Regions from separate parts of the Rothia mucilaginosa genome, predicted to be linked through region 3. Evidence: riboswitches for the same ligand, from Rfam matches in the RefSeq annotation. Region 3 holds a riboswitch; each other region holds the start of a gene.
What was found. Region 3 has a riboswitch for S-adenosylmethionine ahead of RM6536_RS03405 (methylenetetrahydrofolate reductase). Riboswitches for the same ligand answer to the same signal wherever they lie in the genome.
Positions count from the first base shown of each region.

Region 1 (5,998 bases), 450 kb from region 3:
GGCGAGTCATCGAGTCCAGCGCCTCACGCTCACGCTGCGCCTCACTCGGGGCTGCGGATTCATCTTCAACGCCGAGGGCACGCGCCAGAATCTTCTCCACCTGCTTCGCCTCAATCAAGAAGCCATCATGGCCGTGATTCGACTCGATAATGTCCACGGGCACCGGGGTGGGCAGCGCCTCCGCCAGGCGGTGCGACTCATGCGGGAAGAACAGACGGTCCGTGTTCACCGCCGCAATCGTCCACTCGCAATCGGTGTGCGCCAGCGCCTGCGCCAGGGTACCGCGGCCACGTGCCACGTCGTGCGAAATCAGTGCCTCGTTCACGGCAAGGTAGCTGTTCGCGTCAAAACGCTCAACCAGCTTGGCGCCGTGGTGGTCCAGGTAGCTTTCGATGGCGTAGCGGCCACGCGGCTCACCCAGCGAGCCGCCCACGGTGCTTTCGCCACGGTTCTCTTCGCGGCCGAAGCGGTGCTCCAGCTCGGCGGGGCTGCGGTAGGTGGTGTGCGCGATACGGCGCGCCAGGGCAAGACCGTTTACCGGCGCGGGACCGGAATAGTAGTCGCCGCCGGCGAAGTTCGCATCCGAACGAATCGCAATGTTCTGGGTGTGAGCCCACGAAATCTGCTCCGCAGTAGCCGAAGGACCGGAGGCAATCACCGCACATCCGCGCACCAGCTCAGGGTTAGTTGCCGCCCACTCCAGGGCGCGAGCGCCACCGAGGGAACCACCAATCACGTAGCGGAAGCTGGTCACCCCCAGGGCACGCGCCAGGCGCGCCTCAGCGCGCACAGAGTCGCGGATGCTCACCTGCGGGAAGCGGGAGCCCCAGTGTTCACCGGCGCCCGGGTAGCCTTCGGGAATGATGCTTGCCGGTCCGGTGGAGCCGTAGCAGCCGCCCAGAATATTGGGTGCAATCACGAAGTAGCGGTTGGTGTCCACGACCGAGCCGGGGCCCACGATGCCTTCCCACCAGCCGTCGGATTCGATAGCGCGAATCAGCGGGGCGGGCATATCGGGGGTGGGTACGCCGCGGGAAACATGCGTGTCACCGGTGAGCGCGTGCAGGATCAGGATGGCGTTATCGCCAGCCTCGTTGAGGGTGCCCCAGGTTTCGTAGCCGATGATGACCTGCGGCAGGGTCACGCCGGATTCGAGCTCCAGGTCGCCGATGTTCAGCTGACGCAGGTAGCCTTGCGCTTCCGGATGTTCGCGCTGAGTGCCCGCCACGGGGATGGGCGCGGTGACAGGCTGGTTGATAGTGCCGGGCTGGGCGGTACCAGACTGGCTAGTGCCGGACTGGCTAGTGCTCTGGGTGGTCATGGGGGGGTTCCCTTCACTGGGTTGGCCGGCGAGGTGGTGCCGGGTGTGAGCGGGGTAGGTGTGAGCGGGGTACTCGTCTGCAGGTAGAAGGAGCAACGGGTTGGGCGGCTCCGCGCCGCGCAGTGACAAAATGCTCCATAACGGGGAATCCGCAGGTGGACCGAGAAGCCGTAGCTTACCGGTCCACCTGCGGGTTGCATCACCGTTTAGGAGAGGGTGTCGAAGCCCAGCTGCAGGTCGGCGAGAATATCGTCAATGTTCTCAATACCGACTGCCAGGCGGACGAAGTTCGGGTACACACCAATCTTCTCCAGCTCCTCAGTGGAAAGCTGAGCGTGGGTGGTGGAGGCGGGGTGAATCACGAGCGAGCGCACATCACCGATGTTCGCCACGTTGGAGTGCAGCTTCAGTGCGTCCACGAAGTTGCGGGTCTGCCCCAGGGTTGCATCCTTGAGGGTGAAGCCGAGCACCGCACCGGGGCCCTTGGGCAGGTACTTCTGTGCGCGCTCGTACCAGGGGGAGGATTCCACGCCAGCCCAGATGACCTTCTCGACCTGCGGGTTTGCTTCGAGCCAGTGGGCAACCTTGGTGGCGTTCTCAATGTGGCGTTCGATGCGCAGGGAGAGGGTTTCCAGACCGATGCCGATGTTGAAGGCGTTGGTCGGGGAGATAGCGGCGCCGGTGTCACGCAGCAGGGAGACGCGCGCCTTCAGGATGTAGGAGAGGTTCGCGCCGAATGCGGAGTCCTTGCCCAGGTCGCGTGCGTAGACCAGGCCGTGGTAGCCGGGGGCGGGCTGGTTGAACTTGGGGAACTTCTCGGGGTCTGCACCGTAGTCGAAGTTACCGGAGTCAACAATCACGCCGCCGATGGAGGTGCCGTGGCCACCCAGGTACTTGGTGGCGGAGTGGACGACCACATCCGCGCCGTGTTCAATGGGGCGCAGCAGGTAGGGGGTGGGTACGGTGTTGTCCACAATCAGGGGTACACCGTTTTCGTGCGCGATTGCTGCGATGGGCTCAATGTCGAGCACGTCGTTGCGGGGGTTGGGCACGGACTCGCCGTAGAACAGCTTGGTGTTGGGGCGAACCGCGGCGCGCCACTCGTCCAGGTTATCGGGGTCCTCAACGAAGGTGGTTTCGATGCCGAGGTCGGCGAGGGTGTACTTGAGCAGGTTGTAGGTGCCGCCGTACACGGAGGGGGAGGCAACAATGTGGTCGCCTGCACCGGCAATGTTCAGGATTGCGTAGGTGATGGCCGCCTGGCCGGATGCCAGCAGCAGCGCGCCTACGCCGCCTTCGAGGGAGGCGATGCGGTTTTCGATGACTTCCTGAGTGGGGTTGGTCATGCGGGTGTAGATGGGGCCCAGCTCGGCGAGGGCGAAGCGGTTCGCTGCCTGCTCGGCGCTGTCAAAGACGAAGGAAGTGGTCTGGTAGATGGGTAGTGCCCGAGCTCCCGTTGCGGCATCCGGTGCCTGTCCCGCGTGAATCTGGCGGGTTTCGAACTTCCAACCGGCGGGGTTGGCGGGAGTCGGGACGGTAGTGTTGTTGCTCATGCGTGGCTCCTAATGGGGATTCTTAGGGGGCCGCATGCCGAGCGGTACAGGAATCGTCGTCGAATAATCCTGTCACGATTGATGTACCGGATTCGGTCACATCGGTCCCGCGCTTGCGTCACGCTTTTGCGTGTCGCCTGGTCTTCACCCAGGGCACCCCACCGCGGAGGAGGGTTGCCGGCCAGCTAGCTGGGGCTTATCGCTGGCGCTCTTGACCTGTATTCAGGGTGTCATAGGGCGCGGGGCGGGGTCAAGGATTTTGTGGGTGCGCGGCACTTTAAGACATTTCATTGCAAAGATGACGTTTTTTAACGTCTGTAACAAAACGTTAGTAACGAAGCCGGGGCAGTCGGGGTGCGAAGGTACCCACCCAAAACCGCCCGTATAGTAACCCTCATCACTTTTAATCGTGCTTTTCGGTACACTGGGACTACGCATACACTCGTGCGGGGCTTCACACACGTCGCCTACCCCTCGCCTACCCTTCCGGCGCAGAAGCCGGAAAACCGACCTCAAAGGTTGTCCATCATGTCTCTCGTTCTCGATGCGGCGCAGCTTAGCCGCATCTTTGGCACGGGCGAACGCGCCTTCACCGCCGTCGACCGCGTGTCCCTTCGCATCAGCTCCGGCGAGATCCACGCCCTTCTCGGTCCCAATGGTGCGGGTAAAACGACGACCGTGCAGATGTGCTCGACTCTACTCTCCCCCACCGGCGGTAGCCTCACCGTGAACGGTATTGACGCTATCGCCCACCCGCAGCGGGCGCGCCGTCACGTGGGTCTCGCTTTGGGCGGGGATAACGGCTTCTACCCGCGCGCCAGCGCACGCGATAATCTACTGTTCTTCGCAGATATTGCGGGGGTCTGCGGGCGGGCTCGACGGTACGAGGTGGAGCATGCTCTAGCCCGCGTGGAACTCACCGACGCCGCCACGCGGCCCGTTCAGGAGTTCTCCCGCGGCATGAAGCAGCGCCTACACATTGCCCGCGCTACGCTCGGCTCCCCCGCTCTGCTCCTGCTGGATGAGCCAACGAACGGGCTCGACCCCGATATCGCTATGACCGTGCGTGCCCTGATCCGTTCCCTCGCAGAAGACGGTGCCGCCATTCTGCTGACGAGCCACCTGCTGGGCGAAATTGAGGATCTGGCGCACACCATCACCGTTTTGGGTGCCGGCTCCGTTGCTGTGAGCGGTAGCCTCGAGGATGTTGCCGCACACGCCGGTATTGCCGCCACGACCGTGGTTCAGGTTGGCGCCAACGCGACCGAGGGTCTTGATACGCTGCGCGGATTCCTCAGCAATCAGGCGGCGGTACTTTTTGCCCCGCGCGGTTCCGGCTGGGAACTCACTCTCTACTGGCACGGCGAGCGCGCCACCTTCGAGGCGGGCGCGGCGCACCGCATCCTGGCGGAGGGGCTTGCCGCCGCACGCATCGGGGCGCGGACCGAGCCGTACACGCGACCGGCGACTCTGGAAGAGGCATACCTGGCAATGGCGGAGGGGCTCAAGCGATGAACGCACACAGCGCGCACGGTAGTGAAGGTGTGAAAGACCCCCGGCAGCAGACCCAAGGGTACGATTTGAGCCAGGAGTGCGCCCGCCAGTTGCGACTTATGGGCTTTAGCCTGCGGCAGTTTCTGACGGTCCCCTACTTCATTCAGCTGCTCATCAGTACGGTGCTCGGGTCGGTTATTATTCAGGCTCTTGCAGTGCACGCGGCGGCGCAGAGCTCCGAGGGCCACTCCGTTGACCCGACCCTGGCGTGGACTCGCGCCGGTATTGTGGGCATGTGGTCGGTCTGTATTGTGTCTGCGGGCATCATTAATTTTGAGCGTTTCCGCGGGACTCTCGTGTACCTGTGTTCGGGGTCGATTTCTCCGGTGCGGGTGCTGGCGGCTATAGTTTCGAGCGCCTCCATTGTGGGTCTGGCGGCCCTACCCCTGTCGTGGCTCATCTGGGCTCTTGTGACACTCAATCCGCAGGTCACTGACTTTTCCGCCCTCTGGCCCCGCTACGTTCTGGGCGTTCCTCTGCTGTGGCTTGCGTGCCTGTCGGTCACGTTCATGATTGCGGTGTTCTTCGTGGCGACGCCGAACGCTATCGCCTACGAGGAGCTTCTGCTTGTGCCGGTGTTTATTCTCTCCGGGGTTCTCTTCACGACCGTTGAGGCGCCCGACTGGCTGAACGCTGCGGGTGTGCTCATCCCCCTGCAAGCGCCGGTGCACCTGCTACTTGGGCGTACCGCTATCACTACCCCGGCGGATGCGTTCCTGCCCGTGGCGCAGACCCTATTCGTGAGCTTCATCTGGGCGTTGTGTGCCTTCCTTTTCGCTCGCAAGGCTCTCGCCTCCGCCCGTCATCACGGCACCCTGGGGGCGATGTAGCGTGCGTGCTCTCTCTTCTGTTGCCCTGCCTGGCGCTGTATCACTGTCTGGCACGGTGCGTCGGGCTCTGTCTACCGCCTCTATTGGCTGGTCGTCGTCCATTACCTTTGCGACCCTCGGAACGGCTATCACTACCCTGGTGCTCGTGCCGGGCCTCAACGTGCTTTTCACGGTGCTTCTGGGCGCCGACCTCGCCGCAAACGATACGGTACGCATCGGCTGCGCAACCGCCCTGATTGCCACCCTCAGCTCGGTGGCCGCCGGTATTGTCGCGCGCGTCGCCACTGACCGTTGGATTGGTGTCTTCGAGTACGTATGCACGGCACGCCCCGTGGATGCGGGCTATTGGCTGGGCGCGGCGGCGGTGCCGGCCCTGTTGGCGTCCGTGACGGGTCTGAGCAATGTGGGCATCGTGTGGTTGCTATCCCTCACTGTGCCCTCTACCGGAGCGGTTTCGGGGCTTCTGCTGGGCGCTCTTGCGTTGATGCCGGTTGCGGTTCTGGGCGGGGTCTGCCTGGGCATTTTTGCCGCCGGCCTGGGACTATACCTGTCGGATCCGTATACGGGGTCCAATTTTCTGGCGATTATTCTGCCGGTCAGCGCGGGCGTGATTGTGCCGGTGAGCACCTACCCCGCGTGGCTTGCGTGGCTGTGTTCGTGGGTTCCGGGGTCCCGGCTGGTGCAGGCGTTAGATACCTCTGGCGGTATTGCGGGCAGCACCGCGCCGGATCTCTTCGCGC
Region 1 covers NZ_AP014938.1:440,559-446,556, forward strand. The annotation lists gene metX (homoserine O-acetyltransferase MetX) at 1-1,321, opposite strand, end outside; gene RM6536_RS01665 (bifunctional o-acetylhomoserine/o-acetylserine sulfhydrylase) at 1,528-2,874, opposite strand; SAM riboswitch class IV at 2,979-3,091, opposite strand; gene RM6536_RS01670 (ABC transporter ATP-binding protein) at 3,403-4,389, shown strand; gene RM6536_RS01675 (ABC transporter permease) at 4,386-5,258, shown strand; gene RM6536_RS01680 (hypothetical protein) at 5,260-5,998, shown strand, end outside.
Region 1: it holds a riboswitch for S-adenosylmethionine, as region 3 does, so the genes downstream of both, RM6536_RS01665 (bifunctional o-acetylhomoserine/o-acetylserine sulfhydrylase) here and RM6536_RS03405 (methylenetetrahydrofolate reductase) in region 3, are expected to answer to the same signal.

Region 2 (5,998 bases), 280 kb from region 3:
CAGAGCAGAGTGGAGGCAGATGCGCTGATCGAAATCCAGTCGCGGTGCGAGGAATACATGTTCTGCCAGGGGCGGGCAATCGAGTAGAGTTCGGCGAAGAATCGTTCGTGTTCGGGGTAGATTTCGTGCCGCCCGACAGGTCCGCCCACGCTGGAGGCGAAGGTTTCCCAGCTGAGTCCGCCCTTGACCCAGCGCCCGGTTTTGGACGCCATGAGCGGGCGGGCAAGCAGGTTAATGCTGGGGGTTGCGCCGGGCATATTGCGGCCGCGCGCGTAGGAACCGGAGACGCTCAGCGAGAAATCCAGGGCACCGCTCACACGCATCGAATCAATGCCCGCAAGGTCTTGACGTGCGGAAAGAACGGAGGAGAGGTCGCGCCGCCAGGCAGAAATTTTAGAGGTGGCGCCATCGAGCGCTGTGGGGTCGAGCACCGTGGGGGAGGAGCCTAGCTCGTTGAGCGCAAAGCTTCCCTGCGGGTTTTTGGGCTCGGCAGTCTCCGCATCGGGTGCGGGCAGGTTCGCCGCGGTGGTGAGCGCACCGGAGGCGCGCAGTGCCGCGAGCGGGTCGGCGGCCTTCTTCGCCTCCGCAAGATCCTCGCTCTTTGAACCCGCGGATCCCTTTGCCTCAGCTGCGCCCCTCGCCACAGCAGAGGGTAAGCCGACCGGTCCGGGGTGTTCGCTGAGTGCCTTTTTCGCTACGGAGGCGCGGTCGAGCGCGGTGAGCATGAGCGCTACGGCGTGCTTGCAATCGGTGAGCACGGGGCAGGTGCAGCGGGCGGTGAAGGTTGCGGAGCCGCTGACGGCGGGGAAGAAGCGAATGGTCACTTCGTAGGGGATGATGGTGCTTCCGTTGACGAGCCCGGTGAGGGTGCTGTTGTCTTCGTCGTAGCTGTAGCGGATGACTTCGCGGTTGCGCTGGTAGGCGACACCGCGCTGGTAGGTGCGGTGCCCGGCCTGGCGAATAATCTGCGGTACGGTGACGGGAATTTCGGGGAAGGGGTTGTTGGCGCTCACCAGCTCATTATCGCGTATCGTGCGGGTTTGCGCCTTGTCGCCGGTCATGTGCTGGCGGCTGCCGAACTGGATGCCGAGCTGGTTGCAGAGCAGGCTTCCGAGGCGACTATTGAGCGGTGGTTTGGGGTGTATTTCGTATTTGTGGTGGGGGAGTTTTTAACGCATAAAAACACCGGTATTCACATAAGATATTCCGCGCAGTATCAAAAATTCACGCCATTTAAAACGTTTCCACAAGCCAAAATGCTAATAATCTAAATCTCTTTCACAAAACGCTTTACTTAACTTGAGAAAATGCTGTAAGCTAAACCCAGCTTCAAGAGTTTCGACTGATAAGCTCCGACTATGGTCGAACGCCAACCCCATGTTCACGGGTGGCTCGGATGACGAAGCGGTTTGTATTCACCACCGGAATAACCGGTGGTAATTGGTACAGACAAGAGCAACGCGAAAGGATCGCGCCACTCACGGCGCAGGTTGTCACATGTACAACGGCTCTGCAACCGAAGCAGCAATCTCTCTGAACCCCTCCCGCTCCTACCAGGAAAGCCTGCGTGCCGCAGCTGTCCCCGCGCGAGGCGGATACACCGCAGTCAGCATTGACGATTACTCCCGCATTTCTTCTAAGCGCGACGAGTTCCTGAACTTCCTTCTTCTGCCCAACCCCGAGGGCATCCCCGCTATTGAGTACGCCGGTCTGCGCGTAGCGTAGCATTAGGGGTATGAATTTCTCCGGTATGCTCCTGGACTCCGACGTTCTTGCGGAGATCCGTAAGGCGGATCCTGACCCCGCCGTGGTCGCTTTTCTGCGCCGCCGCTCGTTCCGACACATGTACATTTCTGTGCTGAGTATTGGTGAGCTGAAGGGCCTGTACCCCTACCCGGAAACCGATCGCTGGATTACCGAACTTCTTGAGCGCTTTGGCGACCACGTTATTAATGTGGATGCGCGCGTGAGCCTCGAGTGGGCTGGCCGTCAGGCGCCGCGCGGCGTGCATGCTGTGGGTCGTGATGATGCCGGTCCGCTGCCTACCGCCGCCCTGGAGGGTCTGATGGCGGCGAGCGCGAGTGCCTATGATTTGGAGCTGATTTCTTCTAAGGCGCAGGTGTACCGCGCCTGGGGTGTTCAGGCTTCCAACCCGTGGACTGAGGATTAAAACTTTGCCGGATGCGCCTCCACGCGTGCGCGTCTGTGTGCATCCCTGTGTGAATAGTTGTGAGAACCCGCTTTCGAGTGTTAATCGGAGGCGGGTTTCGCCGTTAATTCGTGGCATGATTGAAGGACGATGAAAAGCACCTCACCTATCTCTCGTTATTCCATGCCCATGCCTCTGTGGCTTCAGGGTGTTGTTGAGCTAATTGTTACTGCCCTGTTCTCTGCTGTTGCAGTGTTTGCGGCGATGTCTGCCGTGTGGGCGACCAAGGGTTTTGGCGACATGGAGTTCTCCTCCGTGGCCGCCATGTCGGCGCACCTGTGGCTTCTGATTCACGGTGTTCCCCTGGATCTTGCGGCTGCTTTTGGTGCTTCTGCCGGCACGATGACGCTGGTGCCGCTGGGTTTGAGTATTCTGCCTCTGCTGCTCTGTTATCGTTCGGGTCGTCGCTTGGCGCGCGCCTCGTATGAGGGTGAGTTTTTGATTCCGGTGCTGTCCGGTTCGGTGACCTATGCGCTGATTAGTTCGGCGATGTACGGTTGGGCGAGCCCGCATCCGCAGCCTCTTCAGGCGTTGAATGCTGCCCTGGTGCCTTTGGGTATTGTGGTGGCTGGTCTGATGTGGGGCGGCTACCGTGAGGCGCGTTCGCTCTCGCGCATGGTGGGTGTTGATACTGCGGAGCAGATTTCGCAGATGAGTCAGTATTCGCGTTGGGCGGGTTCGTATGCCTGGGCTGTGGTGCGTGCTGCGGTGGTTGCTTTTGTGGCGCTGATTGGTCTGGGTGCGGTGCTTTTGGGTATCGGTATTTTGGCGGGCTGGTCGCAGATTGTTGCCACCTACCAGGAGCTGCATGCGGGCGCTGTGGGTGATACTGCGGTGACTCTGTTGCAGCTGGGTTTCTTGCCGAACCTGGTGATTTATGCGATTGCGTGGTCGACCGGTGCCGGTTTCTCCTTTGGTGCGGGTACCTCGGTTGGTTTGACCAGTAGCGATGTTGGTACTTTGCCGATGCTTCCGATTCTGGGTGCTGTGCCCGAGTCGATGGGCACGTTCGGTCTGGTGGGTCTGCTGGTGCCGCTGACTGCCGGGGCGATTGCTGGCTGGTGGTTCTTGCGTGAGGGCGAGGACCACCTGGATGAGTGGGTTGCTCTGAAGGTTCCGTTCCGCCCGCTGTCTGCGTTGATTTCTGCCGTGGTGCTGGGCGTGATGACCGGTATTCTGACGTCGTTTGGTGCCCTGTGGCTGGGCTGGATTTCGTACGGCTCTCTGGGTATTGGTCGTTTTACGGAGGTTGGTGCTGAGCCGCTGACTTTTGCGGCGCATACCGCGTTGACGGTGGGTGCCGGCGTGACGTTCGGTATGCTGCTGAGCCGCGCTCTCGTGCCGGATAGCAGCCGTGAGCTGCCTCGTTTTGCGGATGAGCGCCCGAACCTGGGTGAGCGTCTGATGAGGTTTACTGCCTCGACCCGTGAGCGTTTTGCACAGAGCCGCGAGCGTTTTGCGGAGCGTCGTGAGCAGCGTGCCCAGGAGCGTGCGGAGCGTATGGAGCGTGAGGCTGAGGAAGCTGCGGCACGTGAGGCGGCTGAGCGTGAAGCTGCCGAGCGTGAGGCTGAGGAAGCGGCACGCGCGCAGGATTCCGAGAACGTTGTTGAGGCCGAGCAGTCCGTGGCGTCTGAGCAGTCTGTTGTGTCTGAGGTGGCGACCGGTCACGTTCCGGTGCATCCGCAGGAGCCTGTGGTTGCTGTCCCGGTGGAGGCGACCGAGCAGCTGGCGCAGCGTGCGGCGGCGGACGCTTTCGCCGAGATTGTTGCAGAGCGCGAAGTGTCGCCTGAAGAGCCTGTAGTAGCGGAACCTGCTGTGGACGTTGCTCAGGAGCCGGCTTCCGAAGAGGCTACTGCTGAAGAGAGCCTTGTTGAAAAGAGCTCTGCTGAGGAGTACGAGCCGATTGAGGCCGTTCAGCAGGTCGATTACCTGCACTCTGCCCACGCTGACTCTGCGCAGGTTGAGGATGTTGCCGAGCCTGCCTCCAGCGAGCACGCTACGTACGAACACGATGCGTATGAGCCCGCCGCGTACGCTCATGACCCCTCCGATGAGGAGACCCGCGAGCTGATTCAGGAGCCCGTCTACGAGGCTGCTGAACCTGTGGAGCGTGAGCGCACTGTCGAAGAGTCTGCAGAGCAGGCACCGCGTTCGAAGGGCCGTGCGAGCCGCATCATGGCGTACTTCGGCTTTGGCCTTGAACAGCCCGCCGCAGCTCAGGATGACGCAGCTCAGGATGACGCAGCGCAGGATGGCTCAGTTGACGCCGCCCACGCTGAGTCCGCCGCGCAGGATTCCGCTCAGGACCGTGCCAGCGACCGCGCGTACGAGCGTGCGCAGAAGCGTGAGGCGAAGAAGGCGGCTAAGGCGGCACGCAAGAAGCAGAAGAACGACCTAGAGCGTGATTTTGTGGATCGCGAGCTGGATGTCCTCTCAGCCGATCAGGCGATGAAGCGCATCTTTGAGGTGCGTAGCCAGACCGGCATCCTTCCGCTGGTGACCGATGAGGCCTCTACCGTGGAGCTGCCCCCGCTGGATGTCAGCTCCTCGAAGCCCCAGGGCTCTAGTACTCAGGGCAAGAAGAACTAACGCGCGGATGAAGAGCTAGAACTGGATGCGCCGGTGAGCTTGTCCATCGTGCCCTGGAACTTCTGGTCGCAGGTGTACATGTCGGTCTGAGTCAGCGCGGCGGCGCGGCACTCACGGTACTCCTGCGCGCCGGGCATGAAGGCAAGACCGATGCCGCCGAGCAGGGTCATAGCGCCGTAGATAATGCTGACGCCCGCGGCAATGTAGAAGAACCAGGGACCGCGGTAGACTGCGGTGCGCACGATCGCAATAATGCTCAGGGCGATGCCGGCGAGCGCGAAGAGGAAGAGCGCCAAGAAAAGCGGCATCGTGGAGAGCACGAAGGAAGACGCCGCAAAAATGACCAGCGCGGCAACGATCAGCATGAGCGAGGTGCGAATATTCGCTTTCTGCTGTTCGATGGGGTCGATGGGTTTGCGCGGCTTCTTACCCTGAGGCCCTCGAAGCTGCATGTTCTGCGGTGCCTGCTGCGGCGCTCGTGGCGGAACCTGCTGGTTCTGCGGTGCGCCGTTGTTCGGGGTGGGCTGCTGCGGCGTGTTATTCGGGTTGTTCTTCGGAGTGTTCTGCGGGGGAGTAGACATACCTATAAGGGTACCGCCCCGCCTGCCCGCGACCTATTGAGTATGCAACCTATCGAGTTCGCGACCTGTTGAGTTTGCGCCCGGTGAACCCCGGCTAGCCCCGGCGAACCCCGGTGAACCCCCATGAACTCCAGTGAACCCCGGTGAGGATTTGTCCCGCCGGGGTTTCTTTGTGCTCACCTTTGGGCTTTGGGCCTGTTGTGAACCTCTTACCCCTTTGGATAAGGGTGTGAGATGGGTTATGCTAGTCGGGTGCGAATTGTGGTTATGGTATCCGGCTCCGGAACGAATCTTCAGTCCATCCTCGACGCTGTAGCAGCGGGCGAGCTTCCCCTCGACATTGCGGCAGTGGGCGCCGACAAGCCCTGTCTGGGCATTGAGCGTGCCCAGGCGGCGGGTGTACCCACCTTCCTGGTGCAGCCCGGCGACTACGCCGACCGCCCCTCCTGGAACCGCGCGCTGGAAGAAAAGATCGCTTCCTACGACCCCGATTACATTGTGTTCGCCGGCTTCATGCGCATTGTTGACGCGCAGCTGGTCGAGCGTTTCAGCAACCGCATTATTAACACCCACCCCGCCCTGCTGCCCTCCTTCCCGGGCGCGCACGGCGTGCGTGACG
Region 2 covers NZ_AP014938.1:606,908-612,905, reverse strand. The annotation lists gene RM6536_RS02325 (DEAD/DEAH box helicase) at 1-1,061, opposite strand, end outside; gene RM6536_RS02320 (hypothetical protein) at 1,041-1,271, shown strand; SAM riboswitch class IV at 1,328-1,462, shown strand; gene RM6536_RS02315 (hypothetical protein) at 1,498-1,725, shown strand; gene RM6536_RS02310 (plasmid stabilization protein) at 1,736-2,170, shown strand; gene RM6536_RS02305 (DUF6350 family protein) at 2,300-4,798, shown strand; gene RM6536_RS02300 (hypothetical protein) at 4,795-5,379, opposite strand; gene purN (phosphoribosylglycinamide formyltransferase) at 5,647-5,998, shown strand, end outside.
Region 2: it holds a riboswitch for S-adenosylmethionine, as region 3 does, so the genes downstream of both, RM6536_RS02315 (hypothetical protein) here and RM6536_RS03405 (methylenetetrahydrofolate reductase) in region 3, are expected to answer to the same signal.

Region 3 (5,998 bases):
GCTAGGCCAATTTCCTCCTCACCGGATTTTTTCCGTTCTTGATTAGCGCGATGCGCAAAGAATGAACGAGCGTTAAGAATTGCAAGCTCACGAGCAGTAGTTATTTGTGCAATCTGGTTAGTGCTATGCCATGCGTTGTAGCTATATGAATATATTTTTTCCATTGCCTCAGCATTTTTACTCGAATAGAGATGTGACATCAAGGCAACAGGAATCATGCCTGCAAGCATGCAGAGTGAAGCATATACATTGATCTTTCCTACGGAATAACTAAGGGCTCCCGTCGAAAAAATAATGAATATCAGAGCACCCATAGTAGAAACTTGAGACCCCAGGCTCCCCCCTGTCACAGCATCATGAGCTGCCCTTGATGAGCGAGCATAATCACCACTCGCGATTTCCTGAGAAGAACAAGTCGCCAAACGAGAAGATACATTCTGAATACCTGTACTTGACATTCGAGAATTTAGAATCACACGCAGAGAGTCTGATGCTTGTCCCAGGGCAATGTATCCTGCCAGCACAAAACTAACCCCCAGAGCTAGCGGAAGCACTTCATCCTGGCTCTGACCCAAATGCTCAACAAGCCTAGTGACAGCCTCCATCTGCAGAGCGGGGAATAGCGATAGGCACACAACAGACGCTAGATAGGAGACGGTCCATACGGGGTGATTTCTGAAAGCATAAACCACGGACCAAACAGTATTAGCCATAATCTTACGCATCTTTATAGTCCCTTTCAGTAGAAGTTTTGCGCCCTGCAGAATCTTCAGAGATCTGATTTTTGAAAATTTCCATAAACTTTCCCTCTGCCTTCAGTAGCTCCCGGTAGGTTCCTTGCTCCACCACACACCCACCATCCAACACCACCACAGAATCAACACCACGCAACGTCCACGCACGATGAGACACCAACACCACCAAACGCCCCACAGCAGCCACCTTCAACCGAGCAAAAATCTCCTCCTCAGTCTCAGCATCCACAGCACTCGTCGGCTCATCCAAAACCCACACCGGCGCATCCCGAAGAACCACACGCGCCAACGCCAAACGCTGCCACTGACCACCCGAAAGACCAACACCACCAAACGACTCACCCAACTGAGCATCCAAACCACCCTCAAGACCACGCACAAAATCATCAGCACAAGCCACCGACAAAGCCGACCACAAATCAGCATCACCAAGACGCTCAACCGCCGCCTGCGGCAAACCCAGAAGAAGATTTTCACGCACAGTCAGTTCATAACGGCCGTAGTCTTGACTCACCAAACCAACATTTGCCAACATGTTGTATTTACTCTCAGAAGAAGCACCCTTATACGTTATGCTCCCCTGGGCAATTGGTGTAATTCCAAGAATTGCATTTATTAGCGTTGTTTTTCCCGCGCCCGAGGCACCAACTACTGCAATCATTTGATTATTCATCAGCTCAAGATTAATATCTTTAAGCGCAAAAGACGACGCGCCCTCATACTGAACGGATACATCTTTGCATATAATTTTTGAAATATTTTCATGGTTAGGGTTAGAAGTTTTTATCTCAGAAGCATGGTCGTAAGTATCAGAGTCGCATACCCTTCGGAATTGCTGAACAGATAATGCTCCATTAATAATCTGGCCGAATGAATATCCCACCTCTTGGGTCGCGTTAACACAGGCAATGATTCCAATCAGCGATCCGGCCACATACGATATATCGGCGCCTGAATCCACAAGGAAGTACAGGGACGCAAAAAGTAAGACAGAGCAGAGTAGCCCTGCAACTATGGAGATGATTCCTCTAACACTTTCAAGGCTCAATTCCCTACCGGCTGCCCGGCGTCGCCAGGACACTACGCGTTGCGAGAAAAATCGGGAGGCTCTCATGAGGTGAAGTTCTTGGGCGCGACTTTGAGCCATCAGATTGTCTAGATAGTAGTTCTCTACCCGATAGTCCTCGTACATTAGGGTGTATATAGCGTAATCACGTTTAGCGAGGATTATCATTGCAATAGATAGGGGTAGTGAACACAGTGCCGCAAAAATTGCTGCCACAATGCTGACGTTTGCAATATTAAAACAGAGGAGGAAAACCATCGCAAAGGAACTCACCAGTGTCATAACTGACATGGTGTGAACCTGCAATTCCTGTTTCGATATTGCCTCTCTTGCAGCACGTATATCTTCCTGCGATTTTGTGCTACCTATATCAGACAACGGAAATGTAGATAACCTGGTATTTAACATGCAGTGAACCCGATAGTTCACCTTTGATTTGAGGATAAGCATGTTACTTATTACCCAGCGTTGAGCAATGATATTAATTCCGACGACAAGAGCAAGAGCAATAATATAAATCCATGCTGCGCCACCATTTGAACCGCTCAAGGCTGATACTGTATTACCGATCAGCAGGGACTGGCTCAAGGGAATGCAGGCGATGATGGCTAGCGATAGGGCAGTGCTCACTAGGGTCGCGGGACAGGTTTTCCAGGCTAGGCGGAAGGACCAGAGTATAGAGGAAAATAGATTTTTCATTCTCACCACGCTCACAAAGTCGTATTGAACTCATCTTTGAGCCCTGAAACTCCTCGATGAGCGGACATCGAAACACTACCGGTGCCTCATTAGTTATTAGTTACCCTACCTCTCACTGAAAGATAAAACACACATATTCGCGCGTGTCCAAGAATATTAAGCAGACATATCTGTGATAGTGCCGGACACCCAAGAGCCAGCCGACACCTCTACCCGCAATACCCCCAGCCCTTCCCTTTGTCACAGTCGGTCATATTAAGTTCATATTTCGCCTCAATGTCATGTCCAGAAATATTAGGACATCAACCGCCGCGCATCTTGCACACCCTCGGAGGCGGTGGGTAGAGTGAAGGCGTTATCTATCAAGAGCGACCGAGAGATCTGGCTCGTAGACGTCGCAGCAACCTCGCCAGTATCCCCACCGTCACGGTGCAGGGTACGGACAAGGTGCTCCCGCCAGGACCGATAGAGAAGAATACCCTTCGGCACCCCACGATGAGCCGTACCAGCAAACCGGTACAGCGCATCCCGCAGAAGAATTCGCGCACCCTGCCGGTGCGTATCTATCGGGTGAACACGAAGGATGGTTATGACGACAGTTCACCCGGCTCTTTCTTTTGAGCTGTTCCCTCCGCGCTCACACGCGAGCTGCGAGTCGCTACTGCGCACCATTGCGGAGCTTGAGGGCACCAACCCCGACTACGTGTCGGTCACCTACTCCGGTGATGCGCAGCGCCGCCAGAAGACCCTGGCGTTGCTCGACCACCTGGTACACGAAACCTCCCTCACCCCGCTGGCTCACCTGATTTGTGCAGGCCATTCGGTGCACGAACTGGAGCGTGCAGTCCGCCTGATTCTGGGCCTGGGCGTGCGCGGCTTCCTGGCTCTTCGCGGTGATATTCAGGAGGGTCAGGTTTCTGAGCTTCCTTTCGCCCGCTACCTGGTGGAACTCATTCGCCGCGTTGAGCGTGAAGATTTCGCCCACCTGGCAGCTGGCAAGGTGTCTATTGGTGTGGCGGCGTACCCGCAGAAGCACCCCGAGTCCGCATCCCTGCTGCAGGATATTGAGATTCTGCTGTCCAAGCAGCGTGCCGGCGCGGATTTCGCGATCACTCAGGTGTTCTTTGAGGATGAGCGATACAGCGCCCTGGTCGATTCGGCACGCCTGGCGGGCGTGGATATTCCGATTATTCCGGGTATCATGCCGGTGACCTCGCTGAAGCGCCTGCGGAACCTCTGCCAGATGGCGGGCATGGAAGTCCCGACGGACCTCGCCTACGCCCTAGAGACCGCAACCAGTGATGCTGAGCTGCACCGCATCGGTGTTGAGTACGCGTTGAACCAGTGCCGCACCGTGATGGATGCGGGCGCACCGGGTCTGCACTTCTTCACTTTCAACGAGCATGCCGCGGTGCTGGATGTTCTGGATCAGCTGGACCTGCCGCGGTACAGCAACCGTTTCTCTCAGCCGCTGCACGAGCTGGAATTCGCCTAAACCGCGACCCACTCCACCCGATAACGCTCCTTGTCGGATGCGTTTCCACAATCTCCCCCACAAATATTCCGGGAGTTACGACCCCCGTTTCACCGCCCACCGCTGGGTGGCGAAACACCGGAACTGACTCCCACATCTATCCCCAGTAAAGGAAAAATTACTATGTCGAACACCGCATTCCCCGCCGCAACTATTGTTGGTTACCCCCGCGTGGGCCGCTTCCGTGAGCTGAAGAAGGCTCAGGAGGCTTTCTGGAAGGGCAAGGCCACCCTGCAGGAGCTGCAGGATACCGCCGCTGACGTGCAGCGCACCTACTTTGAGCGCGTGACCGCCGCGGGCCTGAAGGCTGATAACTACTCGATTCCGGCGACCTTCTCCTACTACGACCAGGTGCTCGACGTTGTTCGCCTGTTCACCCTGGTTCCCGAGCGTCTGGCTGAGGCTAAGGATGCACGCGGCCTGCTGGATCTGCCCGGCTACTTCGCCCTGGCGCGCGGTACCGAGACCCTGCCTCCGCTGGAGATGACTAAGTGGTTCGACACCAACTACCACTACCTGGTGCCTGAGATTGGTGCCGGTACCGAGATTAAGCTGAACCTTGAGGCTATTGACGAGCAGCTTGAGGTCGCAAAGCAGGCTGGTGTGAAGGTTCGTCCGCAGATTGTTGGCCCGCTGACCCTGCTGCTGGGCGCTAAGGCCGAGCAGGGTTCCGCCGAGGACTTCGCACCCATCGACCGTCTGGATGAGTTCGTTGCAGCGTACACTCAGGTGCTGGAGCAGCTGGCTGAGCGCGGTGTTGAGTGGGTTCAGCTGGATGAGCCGGGCCTGACCGTGGACCGTGCGGACAATGCGAAGGTTGCGCAGCTGGCTGAGCGCACCTACCGTGCCCTGGCCGCCGCCGAGAAGCGCCCGCAGATTCTGGTGACCAGCCCCTACGGTTCCCTGCGTGAGAACCTGCCGGCACTGCTGGGTACCGGTGTTGAGGCGCTGCATCTTGACCTGGTGCACGGCGTGTACTCGAAGGCTGAGCTTGAGTCCGTTTCTGCCGCCGGCGTGCACCTGGTTGCCGGTGTTGTGAACGGCCGCAACGTGTGGCGTGCCGACGTTCGCGCCGCCCTGAAGACCCTGGAGGCCCTGCCGGGCGCATCCGAGGGTGCCGTGTCTGTGGCTTCTTCGACCTCCCTGCAGCACGTGCCGCACGACCTGGCTCTGGAAGACCCCGCCGAGGTTCCCGTGGACGGCCTGGCCTTCGCCGACCAGAAGGTCGCTGAGATTGCTCTGCTGGCTCGCGGCCTGGCTGAGGGTGAGGCTGCTGTCGAGCCCGAGCTGAAGGCTGCTGATGAGGCGCTGGCTCGCTTCGCCGCTGACCCGCGCAAGCACAACGACGAGATTCGTGCCCGCGCCGCAGCTGTGACTCCCGAGGACTTTAACCGCCCGACCATTGACGTTCGCCGCGCGGCTCAGGCTGACCTGAACCTGCCGAAGCTGCCGACCACCACCATTGGTTCTTTCCCGCAGACCGCTGAGATTCGCCGCCGCCGTGCGGAGGCTCGTGCGGGCAAGATTTCCGCTGAGGAGCTGAACGGCTTCCTGCGTGACGAGATTGCTTCGGTTATCGCACTGCAGGAGGAGCTGGGCCTGGACGTGCTGGTTCACGGTGAGGCCGAGCGTAACGACATGGTTCAGTACTTCGCTGAGAACTTCGACGGCTTCGCAACCACCCGCCACGGCTGGGTTCAGTCCTACGGTTCGCGTTGCACCCGCCCCTCGATCCTGTTCGGTGACGTGAAGCGTCACGGTGAGGGCCTGCGCGGTGAGGCGTTCACCGTTCCGTGGAGCTCCCACGCACAGTCGCTGAGCGACAAGCCGGTCAAGGGCATGCTCACCGGCCCGGTGACGATTCTGGCGTGGTCCTTCGTGCGTGACGACCAGCCGCGCCGCGAGACTGCTAACCAGGTGGCTCTGGCTCTTGCCGACGAGATT
Region 3 covers NZ_AP014938.1:891,281-897,278, forward strand. The annotation lists gene RM6536_RS03395 (ABC transporter ATP-binding protein) at 1-713, opposite strand, end outside; gene RM6536_RS03400 (ABC transporter ATP-binding protein) at 718-2,451, opposite strand; SAM riboswitch class I at 2,877-2,992, shown strand; gene RM6536_RS03405 (methylenetetrahydrofolate reductase) at 3,110-4,015, shown strand; gene metE (5-methyltetrahydropteroyltriglutamate--homocysteine S-methyltransferase) at 4,178-5,998, shown strand, end outside.